DNA from 3 places in the Pantoea sp. KPR_PJ genome. Region 3 is predicted to be linked to each of the others. Evidence: riboswitches for the same ligand, from Rfam matches in the RefSeq annotation. Region 3 holds a riboswitch; each other region holds the start of a gene.
The links. A riboswitch is a leader RNA that binds a small molecule or an ion and turns the genes downstream of it on or off. The one in region 3 is predicted to bind thiamine pyrophosphate.
Positions count from the first base shown of each region.

Region 1: linked by a shared signal. The riboswitch ahead of thiC (phosphomethylpyrimidine synthase ThiC) and the one ahead of thiB (thiamine ABC transporter substrate binding subunit) in region 3 are both predicted to bind thiamine pyrophosphate.
Region 2: linked by a shared signal. The riboswitch ahead of thiM (hydroxyethylthiazole kinase) and the one ahead of thiB (thiamine ABC transporter substrate binding subunit) in region 3 are both predicted to bind thiamine pyrophosphate.

Region 1 covers NZ_JABMIK010000015.1:15,789-19,863, forward strand. The annotation lists gene thiC (phosphomethylpyrimidine synthase ThiC) at 1-1,332, opposite strand, end outside; TPP riboswitch at 1,420-1,520, opposite strand; gene rsd (sigma D regulator) at 1,743-2,252, opposite strand; gene nudC (NAD(+) diphosphatase) at 2,407-3,177, shown strand; gene hemE (uroporphyrinogen decarboxylase) at 3,219-4,075, shown strand, end outside.
Region 2 covers NZ_JABMIK010000002.1:371,047-375,121, reverse strand. The annotation lists gene HP564_RS06460 (hypothetical protein) at 1-55, opposite strand, end outside; gene HP564_RS06455 (hypothetical protein) at 530-886, opposite strand; gene HP564_RS06450 (hypothetical protein) at 1,053-1,400, opposite strand; gene HP564_RS06445 (DEAD/DEAH box helicase family protein) at 1,552-1,884, opposite strand; gene HP564_RS06440 (hypothetical protein) at 2,180-2,395, opposite strand; TPP riboswitch at 2,793-2,889, shown strand; gene thiM (hydroxyethylthiazole kinase) at 2,924-3,718, shown strand; gene thiD (bifunctional hydroxymethylpyrimidine kinase/phosphomethylpyrimidine kinase) at 3,715-4,075, shown strand, end outside.
Region 3 covers NZ_JABMIK010000009.1:67,799-71,873, forward strand. The annotation lists gene thiP (thiamine/thiamine pyrophosphate ABC transporter permease ThiP) at 1-1,596, opposite strand, end outside; gene thiQ (thiamine ABC transporter ATP-binding protein ThiQ) at 1-2, opposite strand, end outside; gene thiB (thiamine ABC transporter substrate binding subunit) at 1,572-2,558, opposite strand; TPP riboswitch at 2,604-2,696, opposite strand; gene sgrR (HTH-type transcriptional regulator SgrR) at 2,732-4,075, opposite strand, start outside.

The DNA of each region.
Region 1 (4,075 bases), on a different contig from region 3:
GATCATCTGCATAGGAATATGGCCGGGGCCTTCAATCATGACCTGGACGTCATACTCCCAGGCAATCTTTGTCAGCTCACCCAGGGTATGCAGCTCAGCAAACTGCGCTTCGTCATTGGCATCCTGAATTGAACCGGGACGCAGCCCGTCACCGAGTGACAGAGAGATGTCATAGGCGGCACAGATTTCGCAAATATCGCGAAAATGCTCATAGAGAAAGCTTTCGCGGTGATGCGACAGGCACCATTTCGCCATGATCGAGCCGCCGCGCGAGACGATACCGGTCAGCCGTTTTGCCGTCATCGGGACATAGCGCAGCAGCACGCCCGCGTGGATAGTGAAGTAATCAACGCCTTGCTCCGCCTGTTCCAGCAGCGTGTCGCGAAAGACCTCCCAGTCAAGATTTTCAGCAACGCCGTTCACCTTCTCCAGCGCCTGGTAAATCGGCACCGTGCCAATCGGAACGGGACTGTTACGCAGGATCCATTCACGCGTTTCGTGAATGTAGCGGCCGGTCGAGAGGTCCATAACGGTATCCGCACCCCAGCGCGTTGACCAGACCAGCTTCTCGACCTCTTCCTCAATTGAGGAGGTGACTGCCGAGTTGCCGATATTGGCGTTAACCTTCACCAGAAAATTACGCCCGATAATCATGGGCTCCGACTCGGGGTGATTGATGTTGGCAGGAATAATGGCGCGCCCGGCGGCCACCTCCTGCCGGACAAACTCTGGCGTAATGTTTTCCGGCAGCTGTGCGCCAAAGCCGTAGCCAGGATGCTGTTGCCGCAGTACTTCACCGCGAATGCGTTCGCGGCCCATATTTTCGCGCAGCGCGATAAATTCCATTTCTGGCGTGATTATGCCCTGGCGCGCATAGTGAAGCTGAGTAACGCAACGTCCCGCTTTTGCACGACGTGGCTGCGGCAGATGATCGAAACGCAAATGATCCAGCCCGTCATCGGCCAGGCGCTGCTGCGTATAGCGGGAGCTGATTTGCGTCAGAGTTTCGCTGTCGCCGCGCGCCTCAATCCAGCCGGCACGTAGCTTCGTCAGCCCGCGCTGCACGTCGATAACAGCTTCAGGATCGCCATAGGGTCCCGCGGTGTCGTAAACCGGTATTGCCTCATTCTCTTCATAGCGCGGATCCTCTTTGCTGCCACCGGTCAGCGTGGGGCTGAGCTGGATTTCACGCATCGGTACGCGAATATCATCACGGCTGCCCTGGATCCAGATACGTTTTGAATTGGGAAAGGCGACGCCGCCCTGTAGCGCATTGATAAATGCCTGCGCTTCAGCACGCTGTTCACGTCGGTTGGTTTTGGTGATAGACATAGCAATTTTCCTGTTGAAGGGGAACGTTGCTTGTCCGGAGTTCGGAAGGAGTAACAGAAACAGCAGGCAAAAAGCGCCAGCATACTGATGATGATTACTCTTGTTCCCTTCGCAGGTTCTAACCTGATCAGGTTCCGCGGATCCCGAATTAACGGTCTCAGCCCTTACGGGCACTCCGACAAGATAGGTAAACGATTTTCTGGCTGATGCGTTTGCCGTTTCGCGCCCGAACCGTGCCTGTGACGGTCAGAGCAGGAACCGGCTGTGCTTACCGCGCCAGAACGCTCATTTACTTTAGCTACGGTACGAACGTAGCGTTAAGCAAAACGGGTTTTCAACGCTATGGTCGAAAACCCGTCCAGCATAAAAGGGCTTTTACTGAATAACAAGCATTTTACAACTGATTAACCTTAAGCCGGGCGCGAGAGCTGAGTGCTGTCATTGGCAACCGGTGCGCGTACCAGCTGATTATCCCACGCAAGCTGGATAAGCTTATCTTCCAGCGTAAAGCGGGCTTCCAGCACTTCGCCCACTTCTGACAGTGCCAGCTGGAAATCCACGCAGTTGTCGTCGTCGATAGACTGTTGCAGATGGCCATCGTAGAGCTGCATCAGACGTTCGGTATTGGCTTCCAGCGGGGGATAAATTTGCGCCGCCGCTACCATCGGGCTGTCGCCCTGCATCTCATTAATGACGCGTTCATAGATGCTGAAATGACCGGCAGAAAGATAATCGACCAGACCGTGACAAAAGTTGTCGAGCGCCTGCTCGTCTAAAGTGGTGAGCGCTTCTTTGTTGGGCTTCAGCCCAACCAGGTGGTAATACGAAACAAGTAGCTGACGACGGGCAGCCAGCCACGAATCTACCAGTTCGTTACTGCCACCTACGCGCTCGGTCAGGACATTTAACTGGTTAAGCATTTCTGACTCCATGTAAATAAATTCCCTCTACCGTTGATGCTGCGGCTGGCGCGAGGCCGCCTGCAAGCTGAACGATTTAGGGTATAGTTGTTTGTCTACACACTTAACATCAGGACTTCAGCGTATCACTTCGACGCTAAGGATGACGATTTATATGCAACATGAGATCTCAAGCGTAGACGCTGGATGGTGGATTGTCAGCCATGAACAGAAACTTTGGTTGCCGCAAGGTGATCTGCCGCACGGCAGCGCTGCTACGTTTAAGCTGGTGGGAAGCAAGGCACAGTCTGTTGGTGAGTGGCAAGGCGAGACGGTGTGGCTGGTTTGCGAAAACCGCGATCGCGATATGTTCTCGGTGCGCCAGCTCATTAACGAAGAGACCGGGCTGTTTCAACTCGCTGGTCGCGCCGTACAGCTGGCAGAGTTTTACCGCTCCCACCGCTTCTGCGGCTATTGTGGTCATGAGATGCATCTGAGCAAGCATGAAAACGCCTGTCTGTGTGGTCACTGCCATGAACGCTATTACCCGCAAATCGCGCCCTGCATTATTGTCGCTATACGACGCGGTAGCGAAATCCTGCTGGCAAACCATGCGCGTCATCGCAACAGCATCTATACCGTGCTGGCCGGCTTTGTTGAGGTTGGAGAGACGCTGGAGCAGGCGGTGGCGCGCGAGGTAATGGAGGAAAGCAGCGTGCGCATCAAAAATCTACGCTACGTTACCTCACAGCCGTGGCCGTTTCCGCATTCGTTGATGATGGCGTTTATGGCGGAGTATGACGGTGGCGATCTGCAAATTGATAATAAAGAGCTCCTGGATGCGGGCTGGTATCGCTATGACGCGCTGCCGATGTTACCACCGCCGGGTACCGTTGCGCGCCGCCTGATCGAAGATACCGTTGCCATCTGCCGCGCCGAAGAATAAGAAGTGTTACACTACGCGCCTGAAATTGAGAGAGTCCTGAAATGAGTGAACTGAAGAACGATCGTTATCTGCGCGCCCTGTTACGTCAGCCGGTGGATATCACCCCGGTGTGGATGATGCGACAAGCCGGGCGTTATTTGCCGGAATACAAAGCGACGCGCGCCCAGGCAGGGGATTTTATGTCGCTGTGTAAAAACGCCGAGCTGGCGTGTGAGGTGACGCTACAGCCGCTGCGTCGTTATCCGCTCGATGCGGCGATCCTCTTCAGCGACATCCTGACCATTCCTGACGCGATGGGGCTGGGACTCTATTTTGAAACGGGCGAAGGTCCGCGTTTCTCCCGTCCGATCACCTGCCGCGCTGACGTCGATAAGTTACCGGTGCCCGACCCGGAGCAGGAGCTGGGCTACGTCATGAACGCAGTGCGGACCATTCGCAAGAACCTGAAGGGCGAAGTACCCCTGATCGGTTTCTCTGGCAGTCCCTGGACGCTGGCAACCTACATGGTCGAGGGCGGCAGCAGCAAAGCCTTCACTAAAATTAAAAAGATGATGTACGCCGATCCAGCTACGCTGCATGCCATGCTCGATAAACTGGCCGACAGCGTCATTCTCTACCTTAACGCGCAGATCCGCGCCGGGGCCCAGTCGGTAATGGTCTTTGACACCTGGGGTGGGGTACTGACGGGCCGCGACTATCTGGAGTTCTCGCTCTACTACATGCATAAAATCGTCGACAGCGTCCTGCATGAGAACGAGGGTCGCCGCGTACCGATTACGCTGTTTACTAAAGGCGGCGGACAGTGGCTGGAGGCGATGGCGGCAACCGGCTGCGATGCGCTTGGCCTCGACTGGACAACCGATATTGGTGACGCCCGCCGTCGCGTTGGCGACAAAGT
Region 2 (4,075 bases), on a different contig from region 3:
TGGTGATTTTGATCAAACGTCTGAAATCATCACCTGTAAAACCAAAAATCATCATGACTCAGTAATTTGATTGTTTGACCTTTCTTTCAAGCATCATCTGAGTGACATTGAAATCGGTAAATGGTTAGACAGCCCATACGTTACCATCCCGTTGATTCATGACCAGGTTATTGATAGTCGCATCAAGTCTGGATGTGTAGAGGGCGAGGCCTCCGGCACGTCACCATGCCCTCCGACCCATTGCGGTTCGAGCCACGGCGTACCGTTAGCCATTTCAGAAATGCGAGCAACCCCCCATAAGGGGAGCGTTGAGTAGTACTGGTTTTCACTGGGGGAGCAAAAATAGAGTCCCTGTTCCATAACATCCTGTACTTAAACTATTTTTTTTAGCGGCTATTGTCACATGAATGGTAAGGTTATGTACGCTATTTGTACAGTGTAAGAAGTGCTACAGAAAATTCAAAAAATTAAAAAAGTACAGTACTATCATTAAATAAGGCCACTTTCGCGACCTTGTTGAACACCTTGTTCATTGAGAACGATCAAGTACCATGTACGCTGGCTGGCACATGCTGCCGCGTTCCTGTAGACAGTAGTAATCAAGATCGGCTACACGCACATTCAGCCCCGAATCCACACGGTTGATCTGTAACCGTAGCCCTACAGTATCTTTGTATGACAGACCTGATTTAACAACGTATTTGTACTTAACCCCGCTTTCTTCTTCAAATGACCTGAGATAAGGGGGGATCTGCTTCTGAATTTCTTTCAAACAAATAACTTCATTGCCAGCAATAAAGGTTTTTTCGATTTTGCCGTCAGGTACTGACGCTATTGACGAAACAGAACAATAAAATAATATTACTACGATAGAAGCCTTTTTCATTTTAATATTCTCTATTGAAGATTAGTACTTAATACTTCGCCAGTGTCAACATAGAACGTACAGGAGACTCTATGTTTTTAAACGCACCGAAACCGTTTTGAGCTTGTGCTCTGTGCCTGTAAAGAGTGACTACTTTTTTGTCTTTGTCATACCCGTTATATGAAGATTATTTGGGTTCAGTAATTCCGTCAGTCCATGTAAACTGGTGCTGAGCAAAGTTTTCTACAGCTACCCTACAAATATAATCTTCTGCTTTATGTTTTAACGCGTAGCAATGAGCATCATCGAGACACTTAGCATCTTCCTCTTTTGCCTGTCGTTCTTTTTCGGCGGCAAGAGCGGCATCCTGTGCGGCCTTTTCTGCTGCTTTGATTCGTTGTTCTTCGACGAATTTGGCGTAATCAGCAACTTTCGAAATATTATTTTCACGGGCGACAGGAAACTCTTTACCGTCCTTGAAACCAGGTTTTTGTGCTCTGGCCTCATCGCTTGAGGAGCGGGCGGCACTTGCCACAAAGCAAGTACAATGATCAGTACAGGAACCGTATAATTATTAACGAGTTTATAGGGTAAGTACTTTGCCCGGAGAGTACCGTAACCCAAAACAGCCCAGCCTATCGCGGCAGTACTTGCCAGTAGCTGGCACAATCCAGCGACGGAAAGCATTACGGCCGACCAGAAGCCAGTACCAGTGGCGAAGAAATCACCAAGCTTTTCCAGTGCCGCCAGACAAAGAAAGACTCCCCAGAATCAAGATCTTCATTTATGAGTCTTTTATTTCTGGGCACTAAATCGCTAATCAGTAATTTGCAGTTATTAAAATTATTAGCTGTATCTGTAGCGAGTTTATGTGTATTTTGTACGATAATAAAATTTTCAGCACTACCTTTTATGTTAAGTGCCCGATTGATCATATTACATAATGAAGTAGTTTTCCCTGAACCACACTCAGCAGATACATACTTAAAATTGGTGTAAATAGATGTAGGATTAATCATTTGTATGCGCTCCCTGTTGATAAATTTAGAAAGGCCGATTCATGCGAGTGAATCGGCTTTTTCTAGGGGGGTAGTTGTTTAACTGGGGGCTGTGTAAATGCTTAAATTTTAATTTTGCATGCCAGTTTTGCATTTCGTAATTTTATTATTTCTTAGCTTCTCTATGTATTCTTTTGGTAATCGCACTTTTAATATGTCACATATTCGTGCTGAGGTTATATCGCTACATATCCTGTTTTCATTTTGATCAAAAGTCAGTGATATTTCTGATGTAATTCTTTTTTTACGGACTAATTTATTTAGCGTCTTTCTGTTTGTGCGTATTTCCCTTTTCTTCAGCTATTATTCTCCATAATTTTTTTCTTTTGCTAAGATATTGTTGCAGCCCTTTTGTTGCAACAATACGCATATCTGGTGGGGAATTGTTGAAATACAGGGCTTCTTCATAATATTCTTCCAGTCTTTTTAGATTAGATAATATTTCATTTCCTAAATTATCTTTTACTTTCATTTTAATACCTATGTGTATAAGATTTTATTTTCAGATTTTAGTATTGGTCACAAAAAAGCCTTTTTTCATGAGAAAATAACAGTTAATTACTGTCTCTACAGATTATTTCTGTTGGAGGTAATTACATAGCGGTAAGTAATGAATAAAGTAGGGCATCTACTTTATTTTTCTAAACATGATTCAAAACTTCATTTGGCGATAAAAATGATTAATTCTGTCCATAGATTCTACCTATAACCGTTTTACATGGGTAAAGAATAAACAAGCATTTTGTTTTCCTGTGGGGTACAAAATGGGGTACAGGCTGGGGTACAATGCTCAATAGTGAGATTCGTAAAAACAACCTTATACAAACAGGTAAGCTTACATAACTCACTAATTAATAAAGAAATGTAATCTACACGACTCGGGGTGCCCTTCTTTGTGAAGGCTGAGAAATACCCGTATTACCTGATCTGGATAATGCCAGCGTAGGGAAGTCAGATGCCTGACCGCATTCGCCTTCTTGTTCGCCGGTTGGGAGTTATGATGATTCACACGCCTCAACCCTTTTCCGACGCCGCTTTCGCGCCCGTTCTTAGCCGTTTTGTGCATCAGCCGCCGCTTGTCCACTGCATGACCAATGAGGTGGTGCAAAACGTTACCGCCAACGTTTTACTGGCGCTTCACGCCTCGCCCGCGATGGTGGTCGATAATGAAGAAGCGGCCCAGTTTGCCACCCTTGCCGATGCCTTACTGATCAACGTAGGCACGCTGACCCGCGATCGTTGTGAGGCCATGCTCGCCGCCGTAAGGGCGGCGCACGCCGCTCAGACACCCTGGGTGCTCGATCCTGTTGCGGCCGGCGCCCTGACGTTGCGCACCGATTTCTGCCACCGGTTGCTGGCGCAACAGCCTGCCGCCGTGCGCGGCAATGCCTCTGAAATTCTCGCGCTGGCGCGGCAGGGCGCAGGCGGACGCGGCGTGGATACACAGCATCCGTCGGAGGCAGCGCTTGAGGCGGCACGCGAGCTGGCGCTGCGACACCAGACGCTGGTCGCGATCAGCGGTGAGGTCGATTACGTCACTGACGGCCATCAGACGCTCAGCGTGCAGGGCGGCAGCGCGCTGATGACGCATGTGGTGGGCACCGGCTGCGCACTCTCCGCCGTAGTGGCCGCGTTTTGCAGCCTGCCAGGCGACCGGCTGAGCAACGTTGCCAGCGCCTGTCGCGTGATGGCGCGCGCGGGCGAGCGGGCTGCTGCGCAGACTGACGCGCCGGGCACCTTTGCCACGCTGTTTATCGATGCCCTGTGGCAGCAGGCACAGGAGGCGCGCGCATGAAACGTATCAACGCCTTAACCATCGCCGGTACCGATCCCAGCGGCGGTGCAGGGATCCAGGCCGATCTCAAAGCCTTTTCAGCCCTGGCAGCCTACGGCACCAGCGTCATTACCGCGCTGGTGGCGCAGAACACCTGCGGCGTACAGTCGGTCTATCGCATTGAGCCGGCGTTCGTTGATGCTCAGCTCAATTCAGTGTTAAGCGATGTGCGCATCGATACGGCGAAAATCGGTATGCTCGCTGAAACGGCAATTGTGCAGCTTGTGGCGCACAGGCTGAAACAGGCAGCCATTCCTTTTGTGGTGCTGGACACGGTGATGGTGGCCAAAAGTGGCGATGCGCTGCTGTCGCCCGACG
Region 3 (4,075 bases):
ATGGCGGCCCGGTAATTTTTCCATCAGGGTAAAAAGCAGCAGGCAGATCAGCAGCAGCAGCAGGGCGGTGATCGCACCGTCTGCACCGCGATAAGATCCGGTCTGCTGATAGAGATAAAACGGCAGCGTGCGAAAGTCAGCGCTGCCAAAGAGAGCCACCACCCCAAAGTCACCGATCGACAGAACGCAGGCGAAGGCGAGTGCCTGCGCCAGCGGACGCCTCAGCGCACGCAGCTCAATCAGCCGCAGACGGTTCCAGCCTGTAATGCCCAGTGAGGCGCAGAGAAAGGCGTAGCGCTCGGCAATATCGCGCATCGGATTTTCCAGCACTTTGAGCGCATAGGGAATGGCGAGCAGGGCGTTGGCGAACATCACCAGCCCGGCTGGCGAGTCAGGCAGGCCCGTTGTGGCGTTGAACAGCAGAAAAAAGCCGGTCGCCAGTACAATGCCCGGCATGGCCAGGATCAGCATACCGCTGGTTTCCATCATCTGGGCTGGCAGAAGGCGCTGGCGCAAGCGCAGCTCGCGGCTGCTCCAGAGCAGCATCAAGGTAAGTATTACGCAGAGTATGCCCGCACCGATGGCAATGCGCAGCGAAGTGAAGGTCGCCTGCCACAGGGCTGGCTGTACCAGCGCACCACTGACGCCACCGCGTAGTCCGTCAACCATGACCGCCAGCAGCGGTGGCAGCAGCAACAGCAGGGCCAGGCCGATAATCAGCGAGTCGGCCAGGCGTGCGCCCGGTGAATCCTGCGGATCGCGCCAGCCGCGCAGTGGAGCGCTTCCGGCGGGGATCGCCTTGCTGAAGCGCTGGCTCAGCAGCACCAGGGTCAGGCAGAACGCGAGCTGGATCAGCGCCAGCAGCGCGGCGCGACCGGGATCGTAGTCGTAACTCAGCGCCTGAAAAATCGCCAGCTCAATGGTGGTCGCCTGCGGGCCGCCGCCCAGCGACAGTACGGTAGCAAAGCTGGCAAAGCAGAGCATGAAAATCAGCGCGCCAGTGGGCAGCAGCTGACGGCGTAGCCAGGGCCACTCCAGCAGACGAAACCGGTGCCATCCGCGTAGCCCAAGCTGGGCGGCAAGCTGGCGCTGCTCGCCGGGAATGCTCTCCAGCGCCTGTAGCATCAGGCGGGTGGCCAGTGGCAGATTAAAGAAGAGATGTGCCAGCAGGATGCCCTGCAGTCCATAGGGCGAAAAGCGGTAAGGGATACCCACCAGCTGACAGAGCTGAGCCAGCCAGCCGACGCGACCATACACCGTCAGCAGCCCAAACACGGCCACCAGCACCGGCAGCACCAGCGTCATAGCGCACAGGCGTAGCAGGAGCTGGCGGCCAGGAAAGCGGCGTCGGTAGAGCGCGCGCGCCAGCGGAATGGCGGGCAGCAGAGAGAGCAGGGCAGAAAGCAGCGCCTGCATAAACGAGAAGAGCACGACGTGATGCAGATAGTCGTCGTGCAGCAGCGCCTGTCCGTCAACGGCAGGCGCGCTAACCCAGAGCGCGCCAAATGCCAGCAGCGCCACGGCGCACAGCAGTAGCGCCGCGCCGCCGCCTGGCACGATCCACAGCGGGATCAGCGGCTGACGGCGCGTTGCCATGCACCAGTCCAGTTGGCGCGCTGCTGCGCCACTTCCTGCGGCGTAAACTGCAGCGCGGTTTGCGGCACGGTCAGCGTCTGATAGCCAGCAGGCAGATCGCTTTTGATCGCCGGATACATCCAGTTGCCGGTCGGAATCGCATGCTGAAATGCGGGGGTCAGCATAAACTGCATAAACTGCTGGGCCAGCGCGGGCTGTTTGCTGCTGGCGAGCTGAGCGGCGACCTCGACCTGCAAATAGTGGCCTTCGCTAAAGGATGCGGCGGCGTAGTTCTCTTTCTTCTCTTCAATCAGGTGATAGGCGGGTGAGGTGGTATAGCTCAGCACCAGATCACCTTCCCCTTTTAAAAAGAGGCCATAGGCTTCACTCCAGCCTTTGGTCACGGTAACGGTTTTCTGCGCCAGTTTTTGCCAGGCATCGGGTGCCTTGTCGCCATAGACTTTCTGCATCCAGAGCAGCAGGCCCAGGCCAGGCGTGCTGGTGCGTGGATCTTCGTAAATTACGCGCCACTTTTGCGGACTTTCCACCAGCTCTTTCAGGCTGGTCGGCGGGTTCTTCAGGCGATTTTTATCATAGACGAAGGCGAAATAGCCGTAGTCAAACGGGATAAAGGTCTGATCCTGCCAGCCATCCGGCAGCGTCACTTTACTGAGGTCGACGCTGCTTCTGGCAAACAGCCCGGTCTGCTGCGCAGCCTGAAGCAGATTGTTATCCAGACCCAGAACGATGTCAGCCTTACTGTTTTTGCCTTCCATGCGCACGCGGTTAAGCAGCGATACGCCATCTTCCAGCGCCACATATTTCAGCTCGCAGCCGCACTGGGCTTCAAACGCTTTTTTGACGGCTGGTCCTGGCCCCCATTCAGCAGAGAAAGAGTCGTAGGTATAGACGGTGAGAAGAGGTTTCGCGGCCAGTGCCGGGACAGACAGCAACAGCAGCAGAGGAAGGATCTGTTTAACCACTTTGCGCTCCTTAGGGAGAATTGTTATGAGTCGCAAAGGATCTGAGCGTAGCAGCCTCTCAAATCCCTACGTCGGTACTAACCGAATCAGGTTCGACGGGTTTCTCTCAGCCTTTTGCAGGCACCCCGTTGAGAACGGCTCATTCTAGACATTTCATCGGCAAGGCGAAAGGCTTACAGCGTCGGTGGCGCAAACCAGGCGGACTTAAAGTCGAACCAGCCTAGCGTATTGAGTCTTACGCCGCGCATGCTGCGCTGGCCTTCAAGCAGCAGCCAGTGATGGAACAGCGGATGCAAAACGTCTGTATCGAGCAGGCGTTTGCTCCATTCCGCCAGCGGCAATGCTTTGCGCCGCCAGCGAGCGGCATCCTTTTCCCAGTCGACAGGCAAGCAGTGATGCAGCAGCGGAATTTCGTAGAGCTGGGCGAACAGGGCGTACTCCAGCGGCAGCGTAAAGTTAACGCTGCCAAGCCAGATATCGCTCTCCGCCTCCCCCCGATGCCAGGTGTCATAATCAACCGCACGCGTTAGCAGCCGTACGTTATGCTGCGCCAGCAGCGGGCGCAGCGCGTTGGCGATGCCCTCATGTTCGACATGCTGGCTGTACCACGTCAGCGTCAGGCTTTCCAGGCCCGCCGGTTTGTCTACCGGTGTCAGATCGCGGCGGTGATGCCAGCGCGGCAGCAATCCGTAAGCGGGATACCAGTAGCGCTGGTATCCCCTGTCAGCCTGGTTCAGCAGCGCAACGGGATTAAAAAGCTGGGCGAGCCAGCGCCGGGTTGCGGCGTCGCGCCCTGTTGCCGAGCGCTGATCGAACAGCAAAAAATAGCAGCCCTCTTCCAGCCGGCTCTCCTCCGACTTCTCATCGTCTTCAGCGCCCTGCAGACGCACGCCCGAAAAAACCAGCTCGTCGCTGATCTCCGGCAGCACCCATATAGAGACATCGTCAATCAGCGCACGGAAGCCGAAGTAGTCGTCAAAGGCTTCAATTTTTAGCTGGCTCTGCTGGTTTCGCACGACGCGATAGGGGCCTGTGCCGATCGGCTGGCGGGCAAAGTCACGCATCTGTGGCCATTCGCGCGGCAGGATCATCGCGCTGACGCTGCCGAGCAGCCAGGGAAGCCAGCTGTCCGGCTCTTTAAGATGGATATCCAGCGTCCACGCAGCAGGAGAATCAACCGCGCTGATATGGGAAAAGAGCGGCTGCGGCTGGAGGCGCTGCAGCGAGGCGATCACATCGGCAATTTCCAGCTCGCGCCCGTGGTGAAAGCGGATCGCCGGGCGCAGATAGAAACGCCAGTGCAGTGGCGACAGCGACTGCCAGTGATGGGCAATATCGGCTTCGACTTCCCCGTTTTCCTCATTTATTCGCGTGAGTCCGTTAAAGATCTGGCGTGCCAGATGCGTTTCCGAACGGCGCAGCGCTGAGCCGGGCAGCAGATTAACCAGTGGCCGATAGTAGAGCACCCGCAGGATATGCTTGCCCTGGCGAAAGCTGCGGCCAAGATGGGCACGGAT